Regions from separate parts of the Pseudarthrobacter sp. ATCC 49987 genome, predicted to be linked through region 1. Evidence: riboswitches for the same ligand, from Rfam matches in the RefSeq annotation. Region 1 holds a riboswitch; each other region holds the start of a gene.

Region 1 (7,748 bases):
CCCGACTTCGAGAACCTGCACGACGGCGAGCGCAGCGGCGCGGAGAGCCCGCTCACCCAAGTGTGGGAATCCGGCGTCGAGTCCCTCGTGGGCGGGGCCCCCGTCAAGGAGGGCCGCGCACCCGTGAGCACGGAACACACCGGACCCAACGAGGGCATCGATGAGACAGGCGGCTGGGCCCCGCGGTTCGACGGCCGGATCCTGACGAGTTTCGAGAACAAGGCGCACGAGGCGGGCCGGCTCATCTTCGACCTCAGCTACCTGCGCCGCTAGGCCGGTCACTCGACCGTGCTGTTCCCGGCGGCCTCCGCGTGGCACGATTACCGAAGATGCATGAACCGGGCGGAACTCACGTCCGGCAGAACCACCGAGCCAGTTGAGGGACCGCCATCAAGAGAGAACTGAAGGACGCCGCCGACGCGGCCGAAGACATCACCAATTCCCGCCCGCTGGAGCTGGTGGCCCGCGCCGGTTTTGCCGTGAGCGGCATCCTGCACTTCCTCATCGGACTCGTCGCGATCCGGCTCGCCATGGGCGGCGAAGGCGAGGCTGACGTCAGTGGTGCAGTGGAGCAGCTTGGGAGCCAGCCGGCCGGTCCACTGCTGCTGTGGAGCTCTTTCGCCGCCTGCGTCGCCCTCGCGATCTGGCAAACCAGTGATGCCATCTTCGATTTCGAGCACCTGCCGGCGAAAAAGAAACTGGGGAAAAAGGCCAAGGCCGCCCTCCAAGCCGTCGTCTACGCCGGACTCGCCCTCACCCTGTTTTCCTTCGCCAGCGGCGCCGGCAAGGACCACACCAGCTCCACCAGCGACCTCACAGCCTCCGTGCTGAAGGCCCCGGGAGGCTACGCACTCCTGCTCGCCGTCGGCGCGGGCGTCGCAGTCGCCGGAATCGTCTACGCCATCCGCGGCTTCCGGCAGTCCTTCGCCAAGCACCTCCGCCTCCCCGCCTCGCACAAGGCACGGACGGCGGTGACCGTCCTCGGCGTCGTCGGCTACGCCGCCAAAGGCATTGTCCTGCTTCTCGTGGGGCTGCTGGTCATTGTCGCCACGATCAAAGCCCACCCCGAGGAGTCCACCGGGCTCGACGGCGGCCTCAGGGCCCTCCGTGACCAGCCGTTCGGCATGTACATCCTGGCTGCGGTCGGAGCTGGCCTCATTTGTTACGGGATCTTCATGATGGTGCGCGCCAAACTGGCCAAGATGTAATGCCCGACGCGCACCGACCGGACACCCACGAACCCGTCGTCGGCTCCGCCTACATCCTGGCCGGGACACTGATCTCGGACGGCGCTGCCACGGCTGATTCCGTGGTCGCGGTGGCAGACGGAAGAATCGCCTACGCCGGCCCCCGGAGCGGCTTCGACGCGGCCCGCTTCCCCGTTGCGGAGGAACTCAAGCTTCCGCCGGGCAGCTCGATCCTTCCCGGACTCGTCGACCTCCACTGCCACGGCGCGGCAGGCGGCGGCTTTCCCACCGGCGACAGCCACGCGTGCCGCGACGCCGTCAGCTTCCTGCACCGCAACGGAACAACCACACTGCTGGCCAGCCTCGTCACGGCGTCAGGGCAGGAGCTCGTGAGGGGAGTCGGGGTGCTGAGGCAACTCGCGGACGAGGGCCTCATCGCGGGCATCCACTCCGAAGGCCCGTTCCTCGCCCAGGCCCGCTGCGGGGCACAGGACCCGCAATGGCTGCGGGCCCCGGACCCCGATTTGCTCCGCCGGCTGCTGGATGCGGCTGGCGGCACCCTCAAGACCATGACGTATGCCCCCGAGCTGCCGGGCGCCGACGGTCTGGTCAGCATGCTCGCCGCGAATGGCGTCACGCCGTCGCTGGGCCACACCGACGCCGACGCCCAAACCACCGTGGATTCCCTGACCAGCGCGGCCGCGTCCCTGCGCGCCCGCGCCGGAGCCCTGAACGCTACTAACTCCGGTGCTTCCGGGCCCGGAACGGGCCGGCGGCCGACGGTGACACACCTGTTCAACGGGATGCCGCCGCTCCACCACCGAAGTCCCGGCCCTGTGGCGGCATGCCTGCGCCTCGCGGCCCAGGGCACCGTCGCTGTGGAACTCATCGGCGACGGCGTCCATCTGGACCCCGCGACGGTCCGGATGGTCTTCGAGCTGGTCGGCGCCGGCAACGTCGTCCTGGTCACCGATTCCATGGCGGCGACCGGCCTGCCCGACGGCGACTACGCGCTCGGTCCTGCCGCCGTGGTGGTGCGCGACGGCGTGGCGGCACTGAAGAGCAACGGCGCCCTCGCCGGCGGCACGGCCACCCTGCTGGAAGTTGTCCGCCGCACGATCGGGGCCGGGGTCAGCCCTGCCGACGCCGTGAAATCGGCGACCCTGGTCCCGGCCAAGATCCTGGGCCTTGAGGCCGAGATCGGGAGCCTGAAGGCCGGCATGCGGGCCGACATTGTGGCGGTCGACGCAGACTTCGGGCTCGCCGCGGTCCTTCGCGGCGGTCAACCCCTGGCACGCCCCGCCTCCTGAGCCGGGGCTCGACGCCGTCGTGCACGGCTGCCGAACGTCGCTGACCTTCGGCCGCAATCATGGCGCCATGAGGCGGGATGTGGCTCTGTGTGATCGTTTGTTGCAGAACATGTCGTCATTGTTGGGAAATCGAAGATTCTGCAACAAAGTGGATGTTGCCGCCACCCGCAACGGTCGCGGAACCGAAAAATGTCCTTCGTGACGAATAAAGACCATCCAGATCGGCTGAGAGACCTGGCTCGATGACGCCGTAGCAACCACCCGCAAGGGCAAGGTGCTAATGCCAGGACCGATGGAGATTGCCAAGATCCCAGGTTCCACCGGCCCGGCCCCGTGCTGTGTCGGACAAACTCGTACGGTTTTGGCGTCCCCCGGTCACGACCGAGAGGATCCGCGATGGATACCCCTGAATCACTCACGCCCGCCACGAGTTCGAAGAGCAGGCGCCACCCGCTGCGTTTACTGGCACTGATGGGCGCGGCAGCCCTGGCCTTGAGTGCCTGCGGCGGTGCTGGCGGCACGTCGGCATCCCAGGCCGGCGCGGACGGAAAGCCGGTGCAGGGCGGAACGTTCGTCTTCGCCGAGGTCACCCCGATTAACAACTTCCAGACCCAGGCGGCGCGCTTCTACGAAAAGGCGAACGTCCTGAACAGCGTGCTGGACCGGCTGACCTATTTCGATGCAAAGAAGGGCGAGCTTGTCCCCTGGATCGCCAGCAAGTTCACCGCGAGTGAGGATCAGACCAAGTTCACCTTCACAATCCGCCCCGGAGTGACTTTCAGCGATGGAACGCCGCTTGACGCCAAGGCAGTCCAGGCAAACTTCGAGGCCCTGGGCAAGGGTATCGAGAGCGCCAAGATCCAGCCGAACGTTGACTTCTCCACCTACGAGTCCTCGCAGGTCACCGGCGAGGACCAGGTGGAAGTAACCCTGTCCTCCCCCGACGCCAACTTCCTGCGCGCCACGTCCTCCGTCACCGCCGGACTCGTGTCGCCGAAGACCCTCACCCTGGACAACGCCGCCCAGTCGGCCATCGCGAAAATCTCCGGATCGGGTCCCTTCACCTTCGAATCAGAGAAGGCCGATGAGGAAATCGTCCTGGCCAAGCGTTCCGACTACGCCTGGGCTCCGGAGGGTGCCGCCAACCAGGGGGCCGCCTATCTGGACAAGGTCGTCGTGAAGTACCTGCCGGAAGTGGCCCACCGCGCGGGGGCCGTGCAGACCGGCCAGGTTGACTTGGTCCGCGGCCTGCAGCCGGCCGACGAAACTGCCCTCGCCGGGAGCGGCAACCAGGTCCTGCCGGCCAAGGGCATTGACCTGACCGCAAACATGGCGGCGGCGCGGGTCGGCAGCGGCAAGCTGGCGGACGCGAAGGTCCGCCAGGCACTGCAGCTCGGCATCGACCGGCCGACGCTCAAGGACACGGTGCTCTCCGACAGCTACGAACTCGCCGGCTCCATCCTGAACCGTGAAGCACCAGACTTCGTTGATCTCTCCGCCGACCTGGCCTACAACCCGGAGAAGTCCAAGAACCTGCTGGATGAGGCCGGCTGGGCAGTTGGCTCCGACGGCATCCGCGCCAAGGACGGCCAGAAGCTCGAAGTCACCGTCACGTCATCCAACAACTCCGTGGTCATCAAGCCCGCTTTCGAACTGATCGAGCAGCAGTGGCGCAAGATCGGCGTGAAGCTGGTCAACCGCGCGGCGGACAACGCCTTCCTGGCGACTTCCATGAAGGACCCCAACGTGGAATTCTTCGGAACGCGGCAGTTCGCCTACGGCGGCCTGGGGCCGGTCTTCGGCCCGGTCACCAACACGCAGACATTGAACGCGGACCCGCAGCTCAATGCGCTCTTCGCCACGGAACGCGCCGCCACCAGCGCAGCAGCGCACAAGCAGTTCGTCGCCGAAGAACAGCGCACGCTGGTTGTCGACCAGGCGTTGGCCCTCGTTCTCTGGGACGAAGTCCAGGTCTACGGCGCCAACGCCAAGTCACACGTCGAATTCACCTCCGGCACCGCACCGATTTTCCAGGGTGCCTGGAAGACCGGCAAGTAGGTCGTCATGGGTCTTTACTTTGCGCGGCGCCTCGGACAGGCACTGCTTGTCATCTGGCTGGCGTACACGCTCGTCTTCCTGGCAATACAGCTGCTGCCCAGCGATCCGGTCACGATCTTCCTCTCGGCGGACGCCGCGGCTGACCAGGCAACGATTGATGCCATGAAGGCCCAATACGGCTACGACCAGCCCCTGCTGGTGCAGTATTTCAACCAGCTTGGGCAGTTGCTCGGTGGAGACGTCGGGTACTCCCTGGCCTCCGGACAGTCGGTGGCGACCCGCATCGGCGCGGTGGCCGGATCCACCCTGGCGCTGGCCTCCAGTGCCTTCGTGTTGGCCGTCGTCCTGGCTGTGGCCCTCGTGGCCGCGGCCTGGTTGAGCCGCTCGACGGCGCTGCAGCGCTTCATCACCAATCTCCCGCCGTTGTTCGCAGCGGTTCCGGTGTTCTGGCTCGGGCTGGTGCTGCTGCAGCTGCTGTCCATCCAGCTCGGTGTGATGTCCCTGTTCCCGGACGGTTCCTTTGCATCGCTGGCAGTTCCCGTCCTTGTCCTGGCCCTTCACGTTTCCGCCCCGATCGCGCAGGTACTGCTCAAGAGCATCACTCACGTCTATGAGCAACCGTTTATCGACGTACTGCGGGCCAAGGGCGCGTCCCCCGCATGGATCTTCTACCGCCACGCCCTGAAGAATGCTGCGGGTCCGGCAATGACCATTGCCGGCATCACGGTCGGAACCCTGCTTGCCGGTTCCGTCATCACGGAGACCGTCTTCGCCCGCTCCGGCCTTGGCTCGGTGGTCCTCCAGGCCGTCACCGTCCAGGATGTCCCGCTGGTCCAGGGCCTGGTCCTGCTGACGGCGTCGGCGTTCGTTGCAGTGAACCTGATCGTCGACCTGCTGTATCCGCTGCTGGATCCCCGCATCCTCAAGAGCAGTGCCCACGGCTCGCCACGAGCACTGGCTGCCTGAGACCGAACGGAGAACCTTGTGAGCCTCAACCTACTACCAACAGATCCTATTGATGAGGCCGCGCTGCCTCCTGCCGGTGGCAGCGCCGCAGCGATTGGCCCGGGAAAGCGCGAAAGAAGCATCCTGCGCTCGGCGGGCCTGTGGCTGACCGTCCTTCCGTTGCTGATCGTCCTGGGGTGGGCATTTCTGCCGGGCCTCTTCAGCGCCTTCGACCCCATCAGCGGCATTCCGAAGCAGAAGTTCCAGCCGCCAAGTGCCGGGCACTGGTTCGGTACCGACCACTTGGGCCGGGATGTCTACGCGAGGGTCGTGCATGGCACCTCGCAGACCCTGCTCACCGCAGGGCTCGCTGTCCTGATCGGATTCGTGGTGGGAACGGCCCTGGGCCTGTTTGCTGCGACGGCCGGCCGGGCCGCGGATTCGAGCACCATGCGCCTCGTGGACGTGCTCCTGGCGGTGCCGGGATTCCTGATCTCCCTGATCATCGTGACGGCGTTCGCGCCCGGACCAATCTCGCTCGGCGTCGGCGTGGGCATCGCCTCGATTGCCTCGTTCGCCCGCGTGGTCCGCTCGGAAGTCCTGCGCGTGCGCAACCTGGACTACGTCGAGGCCGCCTTCCTCAACGGGGGATCGTACTGGTCCGTCGTCTGGAAGCATGTCCTGCCGAACTCCTGCGGCCCGGTGCTCGCACTGCTGGCAGTCGACCTTGGAGCTGCCATTCTCGCAATTTCCGGACTTGGCTTCCTCGGCTTCGGTGCCCCTCCGCCCACCCCGGAATGGGGCTTGCTGATCTCTGAGGGTCGGCAATACCTCGCTGGCGCGTGGTGGATGACCAGCCTGCCGGGCCTGGTCATCGTGCTAACGGTCGTGCTCTTGGCCGGTCTCGGACGCCAACTTCTCAAGATCTTCCGGTTTTAGTCAGGAGCCCCATGACCATCAACACAGTAAATCCCAAAGCCGAACCCGGACCCCTGCTTGAGGTGCGCGGATTGCACGTCGAATACGGCCGCGGACCAGGGGCGGTCGTGGCCGCAGATTCACTCGAGCTGGTCCTCAAACCGGGCGAAATCGTTGCCGTCGTTGGTGAATCCGGTTCCGGAAAAAGCACACTCGCCAAATCGCTCATCGGCCTTCTCCCCGAAGCGGCCGCGGTCTCTGCCGGAACCATCGTGTTCGACGGCATTGAGCTGACCGGGCTTTCTGAACGTGCAATGGAGAAAATCCGTGGACGTAAGATCGGCATGGTTCCGCAGGATCCCGGCGCGTCGCTGGATCCGGTGAAGACGGTCGGATCCCAGGTGGCCGAGGTCTTCCGGCTGCACCCGGAAGAAGGCAGGCGCTCCAAGAGCGAGATCCGGGCGGAGGTCATCCGGCTCTTCGAACTGGTGGGCATCGACCGCCCCGCGGAGCGGCTGAAGCAGTACCCCCATGAACTCTCCGGCGGACTCAAGCAACGGGTCCTGATCGCGATCGCCTTCAGCCTGGGACCGAAGCTGCTGATTGCGGATGAGCCGACCTCGGCGCTGGACGTCACCGTGCAGCGCCGGGTGCTCGAGGTCTTCAGCAGGCTGGCGCGGGACCACGGGACGGCCGTCATCTTCGTGACGCATGACCTGGCCGTCGCAACCGATCTGGCCGACCGGATCGTGGTGATGCGGCAGGGCAGGATCCTTGAAGACCGTCCGGTCGCCGACATCCTGGCGCAGCCGGAGGACGACTACACGGTCAGGCTGCTCCGGGAGGCCTATCCTGCCGCCCCTAAGACTGACCGGGCCGACGTGGATACGGCCCGCGAGGAACCGGTTGCTGCGATCGAAGTCCGCGGCCTCACCAAGGTCTTCGGCCGGGGCGAGACTGAACACCGCGCCGTGGATGACGTCAATTTTGCGGTGCGCCAAGGAACCACCTTCGCGCTGGTCGGCGAATCCGGTTCGGGCAAGTCCACAACGGCCCGCATGATCATGCGGCTGCTGGACCCGACGTCGGGCACCGTGATGGTTCACGGGAACGATGTCACGTCGACCCAGGGAAAGGACAAACGGGAGCTGTGGCGCTCCCTGCAGCTGGTGTACCAAAACCCGGATTCGGCGCTCGACCCGCGGCTAACCGTTCGAGACATCGTCGCCGAACCCCTGGTGAATTTCCGTGTCGGGTCGCGCCTTGAACGTTGTGCCCGGGTTGCCGAACTCCTTGACCAGGTGAACCTCCCCGCACGCGTCACCGGCAG
Region 2 (7,748 bases), 1.7 Mb from region 1:
GGGGAGCGAGCCAGTTCACGGCCACGTCCTCCAGCGGCTTCTCGACCGGAACACCGAGCCATTCGGTGACGCGCTCCGCCGAGCCGGCGATCGTGAGCGCGGACATCTTGACGTTGCTCTCGTAGGCCTTGGACGGGTGGAGTTCCGGATCGCCCTCCCACTTGAGCATGTAGGGGACCTGGGGATCGGCGATGAGTCCGAGGATGCCGATCTGCTTCCAGACCAGTTCGCGGCCGTCCGGGAACTTGCGGTTGCCGTTGACGGCAGCGCGTCCCAGCCGCTCCTCGAACGGGGCGAGGTCGTCAACTTCGACGCACCAGCCCATCCAGCCGCCGCCTGCTTCGGAGCGGGCACGGACGGCCTGGCCGAAGGGCGCCTTGTCGGAGGCCGGGTGGTTCAGGACCTCCACGACTTCAACGTATTTGTGTCCCGCGAGCGGGATAATCATGTTGCGGGTCCCGAATCGGGGGTGTACTCCGCCCTTCACGGCTTCCACGCCGAGGGCAGACGCAATTCGTTCGGTGGTGGCAGCTAGGCCATCTTGTTCACAGGCGTAAGAGACGTGATCCATGCGCATGCCCTCATCTTGACACTTTGTGATGCGGCTCTCAGCTTAGGTTCTCCTAACCGTGATGGGATGTCCTCCCGTGGGCTGTCCGGCCCGGCATTTCTCCGCGTCAATGCCGGGATCTGAAGGCCGCGGCCGGGTGCGCCGGCCGGGCAACTTCATGTTCGTCACAAAGCTATCCAGGGCCCGGAACCGCTTCCTAGACTGGGGTCAGGTCATGAGTGCCAGCGCACAGCCCCGGCTTGCTGGCCGGCAACCCTCGTTTCGCGGTGGGGTGCCCCGGGTGAAGACCTGGCCGTCCGGCACCCGCCGGAGGGCAAGCGCGGCACCAGTGTGGACCCGGGCCCAGGGGCTCTGGTGCTTCCTGTGCCCGGTCCCCTAAGGAGTGTCCCGATGTCCAGTGCCTGGTCCTTCGAAACCCGTCAGATCCACGCCGGCCAGGAGCCGGACAGCGCCACCGGTGCCCGGTCGCTGCCGATCTACCAGACGACGTCGTTCGTCTTCCCCAGCGCCGAAAGCGCCGCCAACCGCTTCGCCCTGGCCGAACTGGCTCCCATCTACACCCGGATCGGCAACCCCACCCAGGACGCTGTGGAGCAGCGGGTGGCCAGCCTGGAAGGCGGACTAGCGGCGCTGCTGCTGAGCTCCGGACAGGCCGCGGAGACCTTTGCGATCCTGAACGTCGCGGAGGCCGGCGACCATGTGGTGGCCAGCCCCAGCCTGTACGGCGGCACCTACAACCTGCTGGCGCACACGCTGAAGAAGTTCGGCATCTCCGTGACCTTCGTGGCGGACCCGGACAACCTGGCGCAGTGGCGGGATGCCGTTCAGCCCAATACCAAACTGTTCTTTGGCGAAGTCGTCTCCAACCCCCGCCAGGACGTGCTGGACATCGAGGGCATCTCGCAGGTGGCCCACGAGGCCGGCGTGCCGCTGATCGTGGACAACACCCTCTCCACACCGTTCCTCATCCGCCCGATCGAGTGGGGCGCAGACATCGTGGTGCACTCCGCGACCAAGTACCTCGGCGGACATGGCGCGGCCATCGCCGGCGTGATCGTGGATTCCGGCAACTTCGACTTCGGCAAGGACCCGGAGCGCTTCCCCGGTTTCAATACCCCGGACCCCACGTACAACGGACTGGTCTACGCCCGGGACCTTGGTGCGGACGGTGCCCTCGGCGCCAACCTGTCCTACATCCTCAAGGCGCGGGTCCAGCTGCTGCGCGACCTCGGTTCGGCGGTGTCCCCGTTCAACGCCTTCCTCATCGCCCAGGGCATCGAGACCCTGAGCCTGCGCATGGAGCGGCACGTCGCCAACGCCGTCAAGGTGGCCGAATGGCTCGAGGCCAGGGACGACGTCGAATCCGTCGCTTACGCCGGGCTGCCCTCCAGCCCCTGGTACGAGCGCGGCCGCAAGTACGGTCCGAAGGGGACCGGCGCCGTCGTTTCCTTCAACCTCGCCGGGGGAGCGGAGGCCGGCAAACGCTTTGTGGACGCCCTCGAACTGCACTCACACGTGGCCAACATCGGGGACGTGCGCTCGCTGGTCATCCACCCGGCGTCGACCACCCACAGCCAGCTCTCGCCGGAACAGCAGACGGTTGCGGGCGTGAACCCCGGCCTCGTGCGGCTCTCCGTGGGCCTGGAGCACATCGACGACATCCTCGCCGACCTTGACGCCGGATTCCGTGCGGCCAAGTCCGCCTGATGTCCGCCAGGGCCCGGGCGTCCCTGCCGTATGGCGCGGGCGCCGGGGCCCGGATAATCGCAGCTGACGACGCCGGGAGTCATACGGGCGTCACAATCTTCGCCACCGGGCCGCCGCATTTCGTAGACTCGGTGGAGGTCATGAGTGCCAGCGACAGCCCCGGCTTGCTGGCCGGCAACCCTCCTTTTGCGGTGGGGTGCCCCGGGTGAAGACCTGGCCCGCCGGTCAGCTGACGGCGGGCAAGCGCGAAGTGAGGTCCCACATGACGATTGCCGCCACCCGCCAGGGTGCACCTGTAAGCAAGGCCCCCCAATCCCCGGTCCCGGGTCGCAGTGTCCCTGACACGTCTGTTGCTGGCGCGCCCGTTGCTGACGCAGTCCTCGACGGCACGGTCCAGTACCTCCGGATCGGGGATCTGGAGCTCGAATCCGGCGCCCGGCTGCCGGACGTCACCCTCGGCTACGAGACGTGGGGGACCCTGAACCCGGAACGCTCCAACGCCGTGCTGATCGAGCACGCGCTGACGGGTGACACCCACGTCACGCGGGGCGCCAGCGAGGAACCGGGCTGGTGGGAGCAGCTCGCCGGCCCCGGCGCCCCCGTGGACACGGACAAATACTTCGTTGTCTCCATCAACATCCTCGGCGGCTGCTACGGCTCCACCGGGCCCTCGTCGGCGGCGCCCGACGGGAAGCCGTGGGGCTCGCGGTTCCCGCTCGTGACGCTGCGGGACACTACCGAGGCCGAGGCCAGGCTGGCGGACGCCCTGGGCATCCGGAGCTGGTACGCCGTGCTGGGTGGCTCCCTGGGCGGGGCGCGTGCCCTGGAGTGGGCCGTCAGCCACCCGGAACGGGTCCAGCGCTGCGGCGTCATTTCGGTCGGGGCCAGCAGCACCGCAGAACAGATTGCCTTCGCCCAGGCGCAGACGCTCGCCATCCGGCAGGACCCCAACTTCAACGGCGGGGACTACTACGGCGGGCCCGAACCGGAAGCGGGCCTTGCGCTGGCCCGGCGGATCGCGCACATCACCTACCGGTCGGCCGCGGAGCTGGACGGCCGCTTCGGCCGGAACGCCCAGGGCGCGGAGGCTCCGCTGGAAGCCGGATCCCTCGCCGGGCGGGGGCGCTACCAAGTGGAGAGCTACCTCGACCACCAGGGCAACAAACTGGTCCGCCGCTTCGATGCGAACAGCTACATCGCCATCACCGAGGCGCTCATGAGCCATGACATCAGCCGGGGCCGCGGCGCCCTCACGGAGGCCCTGGCACCGGCCACCGCGGAGTTCCTGGTGGCGGCCGTCGACTCGGACCGGCTGTACTTCCCGGCCCAGTCCCAGGCGCTCGCCGACGCCCTGCCGGGCGACGTCACCGTGCACACCATCGAGGCGCCGATCGGACACGACGGCTTCCTCACTGAGATCGGCCAGCTCAACGACCAGCTCCGGCAGTACTTCTTCGGCTAGTCCTTCGACTAAAAACCGCGTCCGGTGTGCATTTTTGCAGATGCGCTCTGCACTAATGGCCGTTGAGGCCCGGGCCGGAAGCGACCATACTCGTGGGGAATGGCGCCGCGTGTCTCACATCACAAGCGCCCTCCTCCCAAATGGTCCACGAGGCGTCGACGACGACGCCAAAGGAGTCGAAATGAGCACGGAAAACGCGGCCGCAAGGCGCGCAGAAGAGACCGACGTCAAGACGTCCGGCCTCAAAAAAGTAGTAACGGCCTCCATGGCCGGAACCGTCGTCGAATGGTACGAGTTCTTCCTCTACGCCTCCGCGGCCACCCTTGTCTTCGGCAAGACGTTCTTCCCCAACTCCGGCACGGAACTGGACGGCATCATTGCAGCCTTCCTCACCTACGCTGTCGGCTTCGTTGCCCGTCCCATCGGCGGCATCGTCTTCGGACACTTCGGCGACAAGTTCGGCCGCAAACAGCTCCTCCAGCTCAGCATCATCCTGGTGGGCGTCTCCACCTTCCTGATGGGCTGCCTGCCGACCTTCCAGCAGATCGGCTACTGGGCTCCGGCCCTCCTCGTGTTCCTGCGCTTCGCCCAGGGCTTCGCCGTCGGCGGTGAATGGGGCGGCGCTGTCCTCCTCGTGGCCGAGCACAGCCCGAGCAAGTCCCGCGGTTTCTGGTCCGCGTGGCCGCAGTCGGCCGTCCCGCTGGGCAACCTGCTGGCCACGGCAGTGCTGTTCACCCTGTCCTCTGTGCTGTCTTCGGCCGACTTCCTCAGCTGGGGCTGGCGCGTGGCGTTCTGGCTCTCCGCTGTGATCGTGCTGGTGGGCTACTACATCCGGACCAAGGTCACGGACGCCCCCATCTTCCTGGAGGCCCAAAAGGAAGTCACCGTCGAGAAGAAGGGCTACGGCGTCGGCGAAGTGTTCCGCCGCTACCCGCGTGGCGTCTTCACCGCGATGGGCCTGCGCTTCGCGGAGAACATCCTCTACTACCTCGTGGTCACGTTCTCCATCACGTACCTGAAGGTCATCGTGCAGACGGACACCGCCCGCATCCTCCTCCTGCTGCTGGTGGCGCACGCAATCCACTTCGCCGTGATCCCCATGGTCGGCAAGCTCTCCGACAACCTCGGCCGCAAGCCGGTCTACATGGCCGGTGCTGTCCTTGGCGGCACCTGGGGCTTCTTCGCCTTCCCGATGATGGACACCAAGAACGACCTCGTCATCCTCGCGGCGATCACCATCGGTCTGCTGTTCCACTCGCTTATGTACGCCGGCCAGCCGGCCATCATGGCCGAGATGTTCCCGACCCGGATGCGCTACTCCGGCGTCTCGCTGGGCTACCAGGTCACCTCGATCGTGGCCGGTTCCATGGCCCCGATCATCGCCGTCGCCCTGCTGAGCCAGTTCAAGTCCTCCGTCCCGGTGGCCATCTACCTGCTCGGCGCCTGCCTGGTCACCATGGTGGCGGTGTACTTCCTCAAGGAAACCCGCGGAGTGTCACTGCACGACGTCGACGCCGCCGATGCCCAGGGCACTGCGGACCTGCTCGCCGCCGGCAAAAAGTAACAGGCAAGAAGTAACCCCAAGAAGTAACACCCAAAAAGTAACACCCAAAAAAGAACGGCCCGGGTCCCCGCAATGCGGGCGGCCCGGGCCGTTCTTTTTGGGTTCAGGTGGGCGCCCTGATGTGTGCCCGTTCGCCGTCCGGGGCGCCTTTGAGCACGATTCCGGCCCTTGGGTCCACTGTCCGCGGCGTGTCCGTGTCAAAGTGCCCCCGGACCGCTTCTCGCTGCAGCCCGTTCAGCCTGCCAGGACCGCCTGGCGGTCGGAGATCTCGGTCCGGACCGCCTCAAGCACGGCCTGCACCGGGGCCGAGCGCAACGATTCCGAACGGGCCACCGCCCAGATCGGTAGCTGCCGCTGGAAGTCGTCCGGCAAAACAGGCAGGAAGCTGGGGTCGCCGACCGCCAGGAAGTTGGGCAGCAGGCCGATCCCGGCGCCCCGGCGCACCGCCTCCAGCTGGGCAAAGATGCTGGTGGCCTGGAAGCTGGAGCGCGGGACGGGAAGCTGCGTGGAGCGGTGGCCGAGTTCGGCCACCTGCAGGGCCGACTCGACGTAGGAGACAAAACCGTGCTGCCGGACGTCGTCAAGCGTTACAGGCAGGCCATGTTCCCGGGCGTACTGCGGGCTGGCATAGAGCCGGAGGAAGTAGTTGGACAGGAAGATGGGCTGCGCGTTGCTGACGTCGAGATTGCCCACCACCACTTCGAGGTCCACGCCGGAGCGGTTCTGGCTGACCTTCCGCGTGGCGCTGAGCATTTCAACGTTGAGCAGCGGATGCTGGCGCTGCAGCCGGACGAGCGCCGGAGCGACAAATTCGGCGCCGAACCCGTCGGGGGTGCTGATCCGGACCAGGCCCGAGAGCACGTCCTCGGAGTGTGCGATCCGGTTCGTGAGCGCACCGAGCGTACCCTCGATCGCCTCGGCGGCCGCCACGGCCTCGCCGCCCAGGTCCGTCAGTTCCCAGCCGTGCGGGCTCCGCTCGAGGGTGCGCCCGCCCAGCTGCTTGTCCAGCGCCAGGATCCGGCGGGAGATGGTGGTGTGGGTGGTGCCGAGGGTTTCCGCCACGGCGTTGAACCGGCCCAGCCGGGCCACGGTCAGCAGGATGAGCAAGTCATCCGGACTTGGAAGCCGCCTCAAATCCACCATGACTCCTCTGGATCCCGGCATGTGCATCCATGCACATACCATCTGTAGTTTTTTGCCTTGATTGCACTGTAGCAGGGTGTGATGCTGGACACGGAACATCCGGCGCACGGCCGGATCACGGGCTGCCCACGGCAGCCGCAGCAGGACGCACGCACGACGCAAAGCAAAGGAGCTTATGCCATGGCAGTAATCGCTTGGATCGGACTGGGGAACATGGGCGGGTCCATGTCGGTGAACCTCGCCAAGGCAGGCCACGACGTCCGCGGTTTCGACCTCAACACCGAGGCCGTTGCCGCCGCCACCGCCGGGGGCGTCAAGCCCGCCGGAAGCATCGCCGAAGCGGTCGACGGCGCCGACGTCGTCTTCACCATGCTCCCCAAGGGCGAACACGCCCGCGCCGTATACCTCGGCGAGGACGGCGTCCTGGCCCATGCGGACACGCGCACGCTGCTGGTGGATTCCTCCACGATCGACATCGCCTCCGCCCAGGCCCTGCACGACGCCGCTGCTGCCGCCGGGTTCCGCTTCGTCGACGCCCCCGTCTCCGGCGGCATGAGCGGCGCCAAGGCAGCCACCCTGACCTTCATGATCGGCGGCGAGACCGGCGCGGTGGCCGAGGCCACCGAATATATCAGGCCGATGGCCGCCAACATCATCCCCACCGGCGGCGCCACCACCGGCCAGGCCGCGAAAATCTGCAACAACCTCATGCTCTTCATCAACCTGGCCTCGACCGCGGAAGGCGCTGTCCTGGCCGACCGGCTCGGACTGGACAAGCAGGTCTTCTGGGACATCGCCTCCGTATCCTCCGGCGACAGCTGGGCGCTGCGCACCTGGTACCCGGTGGCCGGCGTCGTGCCCACCGCGGCGTCGAACAACGACTTCGCCCCCACCTTCACCACCGAGCTGGCCAACAAGGACATCGGACTCGCCATCAGCGCCGCGCGGGACACCGGAACCCCGCTGGAAATCGGCGAGCACGTCCAGCAGCTCTTCCAGCGCCTCATCGACTCCGGCAACTCCGGCATGGACTGCTCCGCGATCGTCAAGCTGGTCGACGGCACCCTCGACTCCGCCAAGTAAGCCCCCCGCATCCTTTAGAAAGAGACCCACCCCATGGAACGCATTCCGCACTTCATCAACGGCGCCCTGATTTCCGACGCCGAGCGCTACGGTCCCGTCTTCAACCCGGCCACCGGCGAGCAGGAAAAAGAGGTCGCCCTCGCCTCCGCATCCCGCGTCGAGGAGGCCATCCAGGCGGCCCGCGCCGCCCTGCCCGGCTGGCGCGCCACAAGCCTCGC
Region 3 (7,748 bases), 800 kb from region 1:
GGACGTCACGCTGCGCCGCTTCGGCGTGGACACCACGTTCGTCCCCGGCACCGACCCGGCGGACTACGCCGCAGCAGTCCGGGAGAACACCAAGGCGATCTTCGTCGAGGTGGTGGCCAACCCGTCGTCGGAGGTCCAGGACCTGGAGGGGCTGGCAAAGGTGGCGCGCGACGCCGGCATCCCGCTGGTCGTCGACGCCACCCTGAGCACCCCGTACCTCGTGCGCCCGATCGAGCACGGGGCCGATATCGTGATCCACTCGGCCACGAAATTCCTCGGCGGCCACGGCACCACACTGGGCGGCGTTATTGTCGAAAGCGGCCGCTTCAACTGGGGCAACGGCAAGTTCCCCACCATGACCGAACCGGTGGCCTCCTACGGCAACGTCTCCTGGTGGGGGAACTTCGGTGAATATGGCTTCCTGACCAAGCTCCGCTGCGAGCAGCTGCGCGACATCGGGCCCGCGCTGTCGCCGATGTCGGCTTTCCAGCTGCTGCAGGGCGTGGAAACCCTCCCGCAGCGGCTGGACGAGCACCTCAAGAACGCCCAGGCCGTGGCGGAGTGGCTTGAAGCGGATGAGCGCGTGGCCTACGTGAACTTCTCCGGACTGCCCTCGCACCCGCACTTCGAGCGGGCTAAGAAGTACCTGCCGCTCGGCCCCGGTTCGGTGTTTTCCTTCGGGGTGAAGGGAGGCCGCGCCGCAGGGCAGAAGTTCATCGAGTCCCTGCAGCTGGCCTCGCACCTGGCCAACGTCGGTGACTCCCGGACCCTGGTGATCCACCCGGGCTCCACGACCCACCAGCAGCTCAGCCCGGAACAGCTCGAGTCCGCCGGAATCCCCGAGGACCTGGTCCGGATCTCAATCGGGCTCGAAGACATCGAAGATATCCTCTGGGACCTGGACCAGGCCCTGGACGTGGCAACAGCCGCGACGGCCGACGATGTATCCGCGGAAGCGGCGCATCGCGCCGCCGAGGAACGAGGCGGTGTGTCTAAGCCGCGTGCGGATGCATTGTCGGCCGACACCTGCACGATTGGAGCACTGTCATGAGCACGGAAGAAACCCGTACATGGACCGGCCCGTCCGCGCCGGAACGGCTGAACCTGCTGCGGCAGGCGAAGTCGATCGCGATTGTGGGCGCCTCGGACAAACCGTCCCGGGCAAGCTATTTTGTTGCGACCTACCTGCAGTCCTCCACGCGATACAAGGTCTATTTCGTGAACCCGGTGGTGAAGGAGATCCTGGGCGAGCCGACGTACGCCTCGCTCGCGGATCTGCCGGAGAGCCCGGACATCGTGGACGTGTTCCGCAAGCACGACGACCTGCCGGGTGTCCTGGACGAGGCCATCGCGGCTGGCGCCAAGACGCTTTGGCTGCAGTTGGGCTCCTGGCACGAGGACGTGGCGAAGGAAGCCGAAGCTGCCGGGCTCGACGTCGTGATGGACCGCTGCGTGAAGATTGAGCATGCCCGGTTCCATGGCGGCCTGCACCTGGCCGGCTTCGACACCGGGGTCATTTCCTCCAAGCGCCAGGTCCTGGCCTGACCGTCCGGCGAGTTCTGATCCCGAACTCGCCGGACGGGCCGCCAATGTCCTAGGGCTGGCCGGGGAGCGTCGGAAGCACGCCGGGAAGGGTCGGCTCCGGCAGCTGACCCTTGGGAAGGCTCCGGTCCTCACCCGGGCCGGGGAGTCCGGGCACGGATGGTGTGACAGGGCGGCGGGGCGGCACCGGAAGGATTCCGCCCCGGCCAACCGCCGGCGGAGTGGCCGCGGCGCCGGGCGCCGCAGGAACCGAGGCCGCGGACCCGGGTGCCGCAGCAGCATCATTTGCCACAGGCCGAGTGCCGGAGTTCGCTGCATGGGACGGCACGGCGGGAGCCGGAATGTCCGCCGGTGACGGCCGTGCGGGCCGCGGAGCCACATCGGGCGTCCCGCCGGAGGGCTGGAAAATGCTGCCGACGGTGTGGCTGACGTTTTTGCGGAAGTCCTCGCTGGAGGCCGCCACGGCGCCGGCACCGAGCGTCATGGCGCCCACGACGGCGCCACCGACGATAGCCAGCCTGCGCTTCCGGCCACGGCGCCCGGCAAGGCTCGTGACCCCTGCCGGCAGGGGTTCCTCGCCGGGACCCGGTGCGGACGCGAGAGCGGGCATCGCCGTCGTCGGGCTTGGGTCCGGACTGTCGGCAACGAAACCGCCAGCGGCGAGCATTGCCGCGAGGTCGGCCCGGGGCGCGGGCGCCCGGTCCGGGACCAGGGCGCTGAGCTGCTCCAGTGAACCACGGAGCTCGGTGGCACCGTCGAGGCCGGCATCACGGAGCATCGCCTGGATGCGGCCATCCTGCTGGGGTTCGCGTATGCCGGTCATGATGCTGCGTGGTCCTTTTCGGTGACGAGTTCGCGCAGGGCGCTGAGCCCGCGTCGTTGAAGCTGTTTAATGGCACCCGGCGTCTTGTCCATAATGCCGGCCACCTGTTCGATGGAGAGGTCCGCGACGATCCGCAGGACCAGGACTTCCCGTTGCTCTTCGTTGAGCCGGGAAAGGGAATCTGCAATGCCGCCCAGGGAGCCGAGGGCCTCGTCCTCGGCGGAAGGGGCGTACCGCGTGTCAGCCCGGGGATCGTATTCGGCCAGGTACGGCGTGCGGTCTGCCCGCCGGTGGTGGTCGACCAGCCGGGCGTGCGCGACGGAGAAAATGAAGGTCCGCAGGCCGGTGGGGCCGCCGGTGACCTTGGCGAGTTTCGGCAGGATGTCCACGAAGACGTCCTGGGTGAGCGCCTCGGCGTCTTCCACGCCGCGGGCCCGGAAGTAGCCGAGCACCGCGGGTGAAATGACCGTGTAGACAGCGCTAAACCCTGATGGCTCGCCAGCCAAGGCTGCTGACAATTCATCATCGCTTAGCTGTTCTGCCAAGAGGCTGTCCTTCCGGTTACTGCTGGGGTGCGGCCCCGGCAAGTCTAGCGGCCGCACCCCGGGTGCCTCCAAAGAGGCGTTCAATGCCTACTTGTCGAGCTCAGGCTGCACGTCCGACGGCAGGGTCGGAACGGCCGGAACGGCAGGAACCGCCGGAACACCCTTGGCGCCCGGGACAGCGACGGTCACGCCGGCGTGGGCCTTGGCCTCGGCAGCGCCCTTGGCGTTGGCGGCGCCGTCGACGGCAACGCCGTCGTTGTCGGCCTCGACGGAACCTTCAGCGGAGCCGTCGGTACCCTCGACGTCGCCTTCGGCGGAGCCGTCAACGGACGGGGAAGCCGGCACAGCCGGGACAGCCGGAACAGCCGGGGCGGCGGGAAGCTCAGGAGTCGCCGGAACCGCGGGGGTTGCCGGCACGGCGGGCGTAGCGGTGGTCACTTCAGCCTGCTGGGTGGTCGAAACCTGGGCCGCATTGGCCAGGCCGATGCCGGAGAATCCTCCAACAACGAGAATCGCGGCGCCGACAGCAATCTTGGTGGTCTTGCTAACACTCTTCATAAGAAACGTACATCCTTTGTTTTTTGTGTGAAGGCTGGCTGGAGCCTGATGGGGGCAGTCAACAGCCCGCTCGTTCAGTGGAAGGCTGGCCAGCGCCCGATGGGGGCGGGCGCCGGCCTGCACTTGCAGTGGAAGGCCGGCCGGATTTCCGGTGGGGGGTCCATGTTCCGGCGGCGCTTACAAAGGAGTAATCGCTGGAGGGCCCCGAAAGGTTACGCACTGATCGGAAGTTTCTTTTTTCTTTTTCGGACAGCCGCTGCGAGGGACCCGGACGGCGGCCTAACGACGGCGGCGGCGGGCCACCTTTCCAGGTGACCCGCCGCCGTCGGGCGTCAGCAGTTACTGCATTAGTCGTTGATCAGGTCGTTGATGACGATGGTCTGGTCGCGGTCCGGCCCGACGCCGATCGCCGAGAAGCGGGTGCCGGAAAGCTTCTCGAGGGCCAGCACATAGTTCTTGGCGTTCTCCGGGAGGTCGTCCAGGGTGCGGGCGCCGGTGATGTCCTCGGTCCAGCCCTCGAAGTACTCGAAGATCGGTTTGGCGTGGTGGAACTCGGTCTGCGTCATCGGCATTTCGTCGTGCCGGACGCCGTCGACGTCGTAGGCCACGCAGACCGGGATCTGCTCGATGCCGGTGAGCACGTCCAGCTTGGTGACGAAGTAGTCGGTGAAGCCGTTGACGCGGGAAGCGTGGCGCGCCAGCACGGCGTCGTACCAGCCACAACGGCGCGGGCGGCCGGTGTTGACGCCGAATTCGCCGCCGGTCTTCTGCAGGTACATGCCCATCTCATCGAACAGTTCCGTGGGGAACGGCCCGGCGCCCACACGGGTGGTGTAGGCCTTGATGATGCCGATGGAGCGCGAGATGCGGGTGGGGCCGATGCCCGAGCCCACGGAGGCGCCGCCGGCCGTCGGGTTCGAGGAGGTCACGAACGGGTAGGTGCCGTGGTCGACGTCCAGGAACGTGGCCTGGCCGCCCTCCATAAGGACCACCTTGCCCTCGTCCAGCGCCTTGTTCAGCACGAAGGTGCTGTCGATGACCAGCGGGCGCAGGCGTTCGGCGAAGGACAGGAAGTAGTCCACGATCTCGTCCACCTCGATGTCGCGGCGGTTGTAGACCTTGACCAGGAGTTCGTTCTTCTGCCGCAGCGAGCCTTCGACCTTCTGGCGCAGGATCGAGGCGTCAAAGACGTCCTGGACACGGATGCCCAGGCGGGCCACCTTGTCCATGTACGCCGGGCCGATGCCGCGGCCGGTGGTACCGATCGCGCGGCTGCCAAGGAAACGCTCGGTGACCTTGTCCAGGACCTGGTGGTAGGGCGCCACGAGGTGGGCGTTGGCGGAGATCCGCAGCTTGGAGGTGTCCGCGCCGCGGGCTTCCAGGCCGTCGATCTCCTGGAACAGGGCCTCCAGGTTCACCACGCAGCCGTTGCCGATGATCGGGACCGCGTTCGGGCTCAGGATGCCGGCCGGAAGGAGTTTGAGCTCATACTTCTCACCGCCCACGACGACGGTGTGGCCGGCGTTGTTGCCGCCGTTCGGCTTCACGACGTAGTCGACGCGGTGGCCGAGCAGGTCAGTGGCCTTACCTTTGCCTTCGTCGCCCCATTGGGCTCCGACGATCACGATTGCTGGCATGGGATCCTCCCCCATTCGTTCGGGCCGAAGTCCGTGTGATTCACCAGGGTGGTCACCGGAGCTCAGCGCCGTTCATGAGAATGCCCCGAATCTACCGCTGTGCTCTTACCATCAACGCCAGAGTCCGGGGCTCTTACCACCCAAGTTTAGCCGATCCCGGTGGCGGCAGTTCATTTGACCATCCAATGGACTTCCCGCCGGTTGCGCGCGTCACCCGGTGTCCAGCCAGCGGGAATGCGCCGGAAAGACTTGCGCAGGCCTGCCGGGTGGAATTAGGTAAGAGTTGACCATCCCGAGCGGCCGAGGGACCTGGACCGTTGACGCCGCAGCAACCCTGCCCGGACACAGCCCGCTGATCTGCGGCCGCCGTGACGGCAAGGGTGCTACCGCCAGGACCGATGGAAAGGAAGCACCCCCATGCAGCAGAACGCGCAGCAGAACACCGACCATATCCGCGCCACCCACGCCGGCTCGTTGCCCCGCACCCCGGAGCTCATCGCCGCGAACGAGGCCAAGGAGGCAGACGGCATCACCCCCGAGTTCCTGGACCTGCTGGAAACCTCCGTGGTGGACATCGTGCAGCGCCAGAAGGACCTCGGCATCGATATCCCCAACGACGGCGAATACGGGCACACCATGTCCAGCTCGGTGGACTACGGCGCGTGGTGGAACTATTCCTTCAGCCGGCTTGGCGGCCTTGAACCGACCGATGTGGACCGCTGGGCTGACGCCGCGGTGCACCGCTCCAGCCCGGGCCACATCGTGCTGACCTCCTTCCCGGACCGGCGCGACCGGCAGAAGTTCAACGACGCCTACAACGATCCGTCCTCCGGGATCCTGGCGCACCGCAAGAGCGTCACGCAGCCGAAGATCGCCGGCCCGCTGCGCTACACCGGGCAGGCCCTGGTGAACTCGGACATCGCCAACCTCAAGACCGGCATGGCCGCCGCCGGGCTGTCCGAGGGCTTCGTCGCTTCCCTGTCCCCGGGCTCCTGCGCCCGCGTCGCGAACGAGTACTACAAGACCGATGAGGAGCTCCTCTACGCCTGCGCCGACGCGATGCGGGAGGAGTACAAGGCCATCATCGACGCCGGCCTCACGGTCCAGCTCGATGACCCGTCGCTGGCCGAAAGCTGGGACCAGATCAATCCGGAACCGAGCCTGGCCGACTACCTCAAGTTCATCCAGCTCAGGGTAGAGGCCACCAACTGGGCCCTGCGCGATCTCCCCCAGGAACAGATCCGGTTGCACGTCTGCTGGGGTTCCTGGCACGGCCCGCACACCACGGACATCCCCTTCGCGGACATCATCGGCTCCGTCCTGCAGGTCAACGCCGGGGGCTACTCTTTCGAGGCCGCCAACGTCCGCCACGAGCATGAATGGCGTGTCTGGAAGGACACCAGGCTTCCCGACGGAAAAGTCATCATCCCCGGTGTTGTCTCCCACGCCACCAACGTCGTCGAGCACCCGGACCTGGTGGCTGACCGGATCGTGCGCTTCGCCCAATTGGTGGGCCGGGAAAATGTGATTGCCTCCACAGACTGCGGTCTCGGCGGCCGCGTGCACCCGCAAATCGCCTTTGCCAAGCTGGAATCCCTGGGCGAAGGCGCCCGCCGCGCCACTGCCCGGCTCTGGTAGAGGACCTTCGGCCGGCCCGTCATTTCGCAGGGCTTGATAGACTAATAAGGATCGACCAGGAATCGGTCCACACCACATTTTCAAACCGCACCGTATTCGGCGTGCCCCCGGACGGTCTGGCAGCTTCACCAATCCCGCAGGAGACTCAGCAACATATGACAGCCTTGGCCACTGAAAATTCCCGCGAACAGCTTTTGAGCCGCCGCTACGAACCTAGCGTCGCGGCTGTCAACGAACTGTGCGACACGCTGCAGGCAACCAAAGCTGGCACGAATGTTCCCTATGTGGACCCGATGCACGACATCGATGAGTGCCGCATCATCAGCCTCTTCTCCAACATCGGAACAGAGGATGAGTCGGGCTTCATCACCGCCGGCGACGAGGAAGCCGCCACCCGCCTGCTCGGCGTCCAGTGGAAGCTGGGCCTGCGCCCCGAGTACGTGATGCCGTGGAACGTCCACCCCTGGTACGTCCCGGACGAGCCCAACGGCAAGTTCACCCCGGACCAGATTTCCGCAGGCCTGAAGCCGCTGCTGAAGTTCCTCGCCGTCGTGCCCCGTGCCTCGGTGATCGTCGCGCACGGCACCGAAGCCAACCGCCTCGCGAACCTTCTCCTCAAGACCGAGGTGCCCATGATCTGGCGCCGCGGCCTCAAGACCTATAAGGTCCGCTCGCTCAGCGGCCGCGCCTTCGCCGGCACACCGGCCCGGCAGGAGCAGTACCTCGAGGAAATGGGCACCGTCTACGCCGACGCCATGGCCCGCACCGGCCTGGCAAAGACCAGCTGATCCCACTTCCGCCACGACGACGGCGGGCGCCCACCTTCTGGTGGACGCCCGCCGTCGTCGTTTAACCCCGCGTTGCTTGTTGGTGCCGGGGCGGTTAGCGCTTTTCGGCCTCGATGGCTGCCTTGGCAGTGGGGTCGGAGTCCTTGAGGAACTTCTCGATCCGCTCCGGCTCCTCGGCTTCGCCGATGGCCGCGGAGGCGCGGCCCAGCGAATACAG

Evidence for each region. Region 1 has a riboswitch for S-adenosylmethionine ahead of GXK59_RS19260 (ABC transporter substrate-binding protein). Riboswitches for the same ligand answer to the same signal wherever they lie in the genome.
Region 2: linked by a shared signal. The riboswitch ahead of metX (homoserine O-acetyltransferase MetX) and the one ahead of GXK59_RS19260 (ABC transporter substrate-binding protein) in region 1 are both predicted to bind S-adenosylmethionine.
Region 3: linked by a shared signal. The riboswitch ahead of GXK59_RS15540 (cobalamin-independent methionine synthase II family protein) and the one ahead of GXK59_RS19260 (ABC transporter substrate-binding protein) in region 1 are both predicted to bind S-adenosylmethionine.

What each region holds. Positions count from the first base shown of each region.
Region 1 is NZ_JAABNS010000001.1:4,160,084-4,167,831, reverse strand. It holds gene trmB (tRNA (guanosine(46)-N7)-methyltransferase TrmB) at 1-273, shown strand, start outside; gene GXK59_RS19270 (DUF1206 domain-containing protein) at 402-1,208, shown strand; gene GXK59_RS19265 (N-acetylglucosamine-6-phosphate deacetylase) at 1,208-2,497, shown strand; SAM riboswitch class I at 2,707-2,796, shown strand; gene GXK59_RS19260 (ABC transporter substrate-binding protein) at 2,894-4,555, shown strand; gene GXK59_RS19255 (ABC transporter permease) at 4,562-5,521, shown strand; gene GXK59_RS19250 (ABC transporter permease) at 5,540-6,439, shown strand; gene GXK59_RS19245 (dipeptide ABC transporter ATP-binding protein) at 6,451-7,748, shown strand, end outside.
Region 2 is NZ_JAABNS010000001.1:2,451,821-2,459,568, reverse strand. It holds gene GXK59_RS11565 (VOC family protein) at 1-577, opposite strand, end outside; SAM riboswitch class IV at 782-897, shown strand; gene GXK59_RS11560 (bifunctional o-acetylhomoserine/o-acetylserine sulfhydrylase) at 962-2,278, shown strand; SAM riboswitch class IV at 2,415-2,530, shown strand; gene metX (homoserine O-acetyltransferase MetX) at 2,541-3,740, shown strand; gene GXK59_RS11550 (MFS transporter) at 3,922-5,304, shown strand; gene GXK59_RS11545 (LysR family transcriptional regulator) at 5,539-6,438, opposite strand; gene mmsB (3-hydroxyisobutyrate dehydrogenase) at 6,628-7,530, shown strand; gene GXK59_RS11535 (CoA-acylating methylmalonate-semialdehyde dehydrogenase) at 7,564-7,748, shown strand, end outside.
Region 3 is NZ_JAABNS010000001.1:3,357,656-3,365,403, forward strand. It holds gene GXK59_RS15510 (O-acetylhomoserine aminocarboxypropyltransferase/cysteine synthase family protein) at 1-1,051, shown strand, start outside; gene GXK59_RS15515 (CoA-binding protein) at 1,048-1,545, shown strand; gene GXK59_RS15520 (hypothetical protein) at 1,595-2,365, opposite strand; gene GXK59_RS15525 (RNA polymerase sigma factor) at 2,362-2,910, opposite strand; gene GXK59_RS15530 (hypothetical protein) at 2,998-3,468, opposite strand; gene GXK59_RS15535 (adenylosuccinate synthase) at 3,816-5,105, opposite strand; SAM riboswitch class I at 5,390-5,510, shown strand; gene GXK59_RS15540 (cobalamin-independent methionine synthase II family protein) at 5,523-6,743, shown strand; gene GXK59_RS15545 (uracil-DNA glycosylase) at 6,899-7,531, shown strand; gene GXK59_RS15550 (DUF3151 domain-containing protein) at 7,626-7,748, opposite strand, start outside.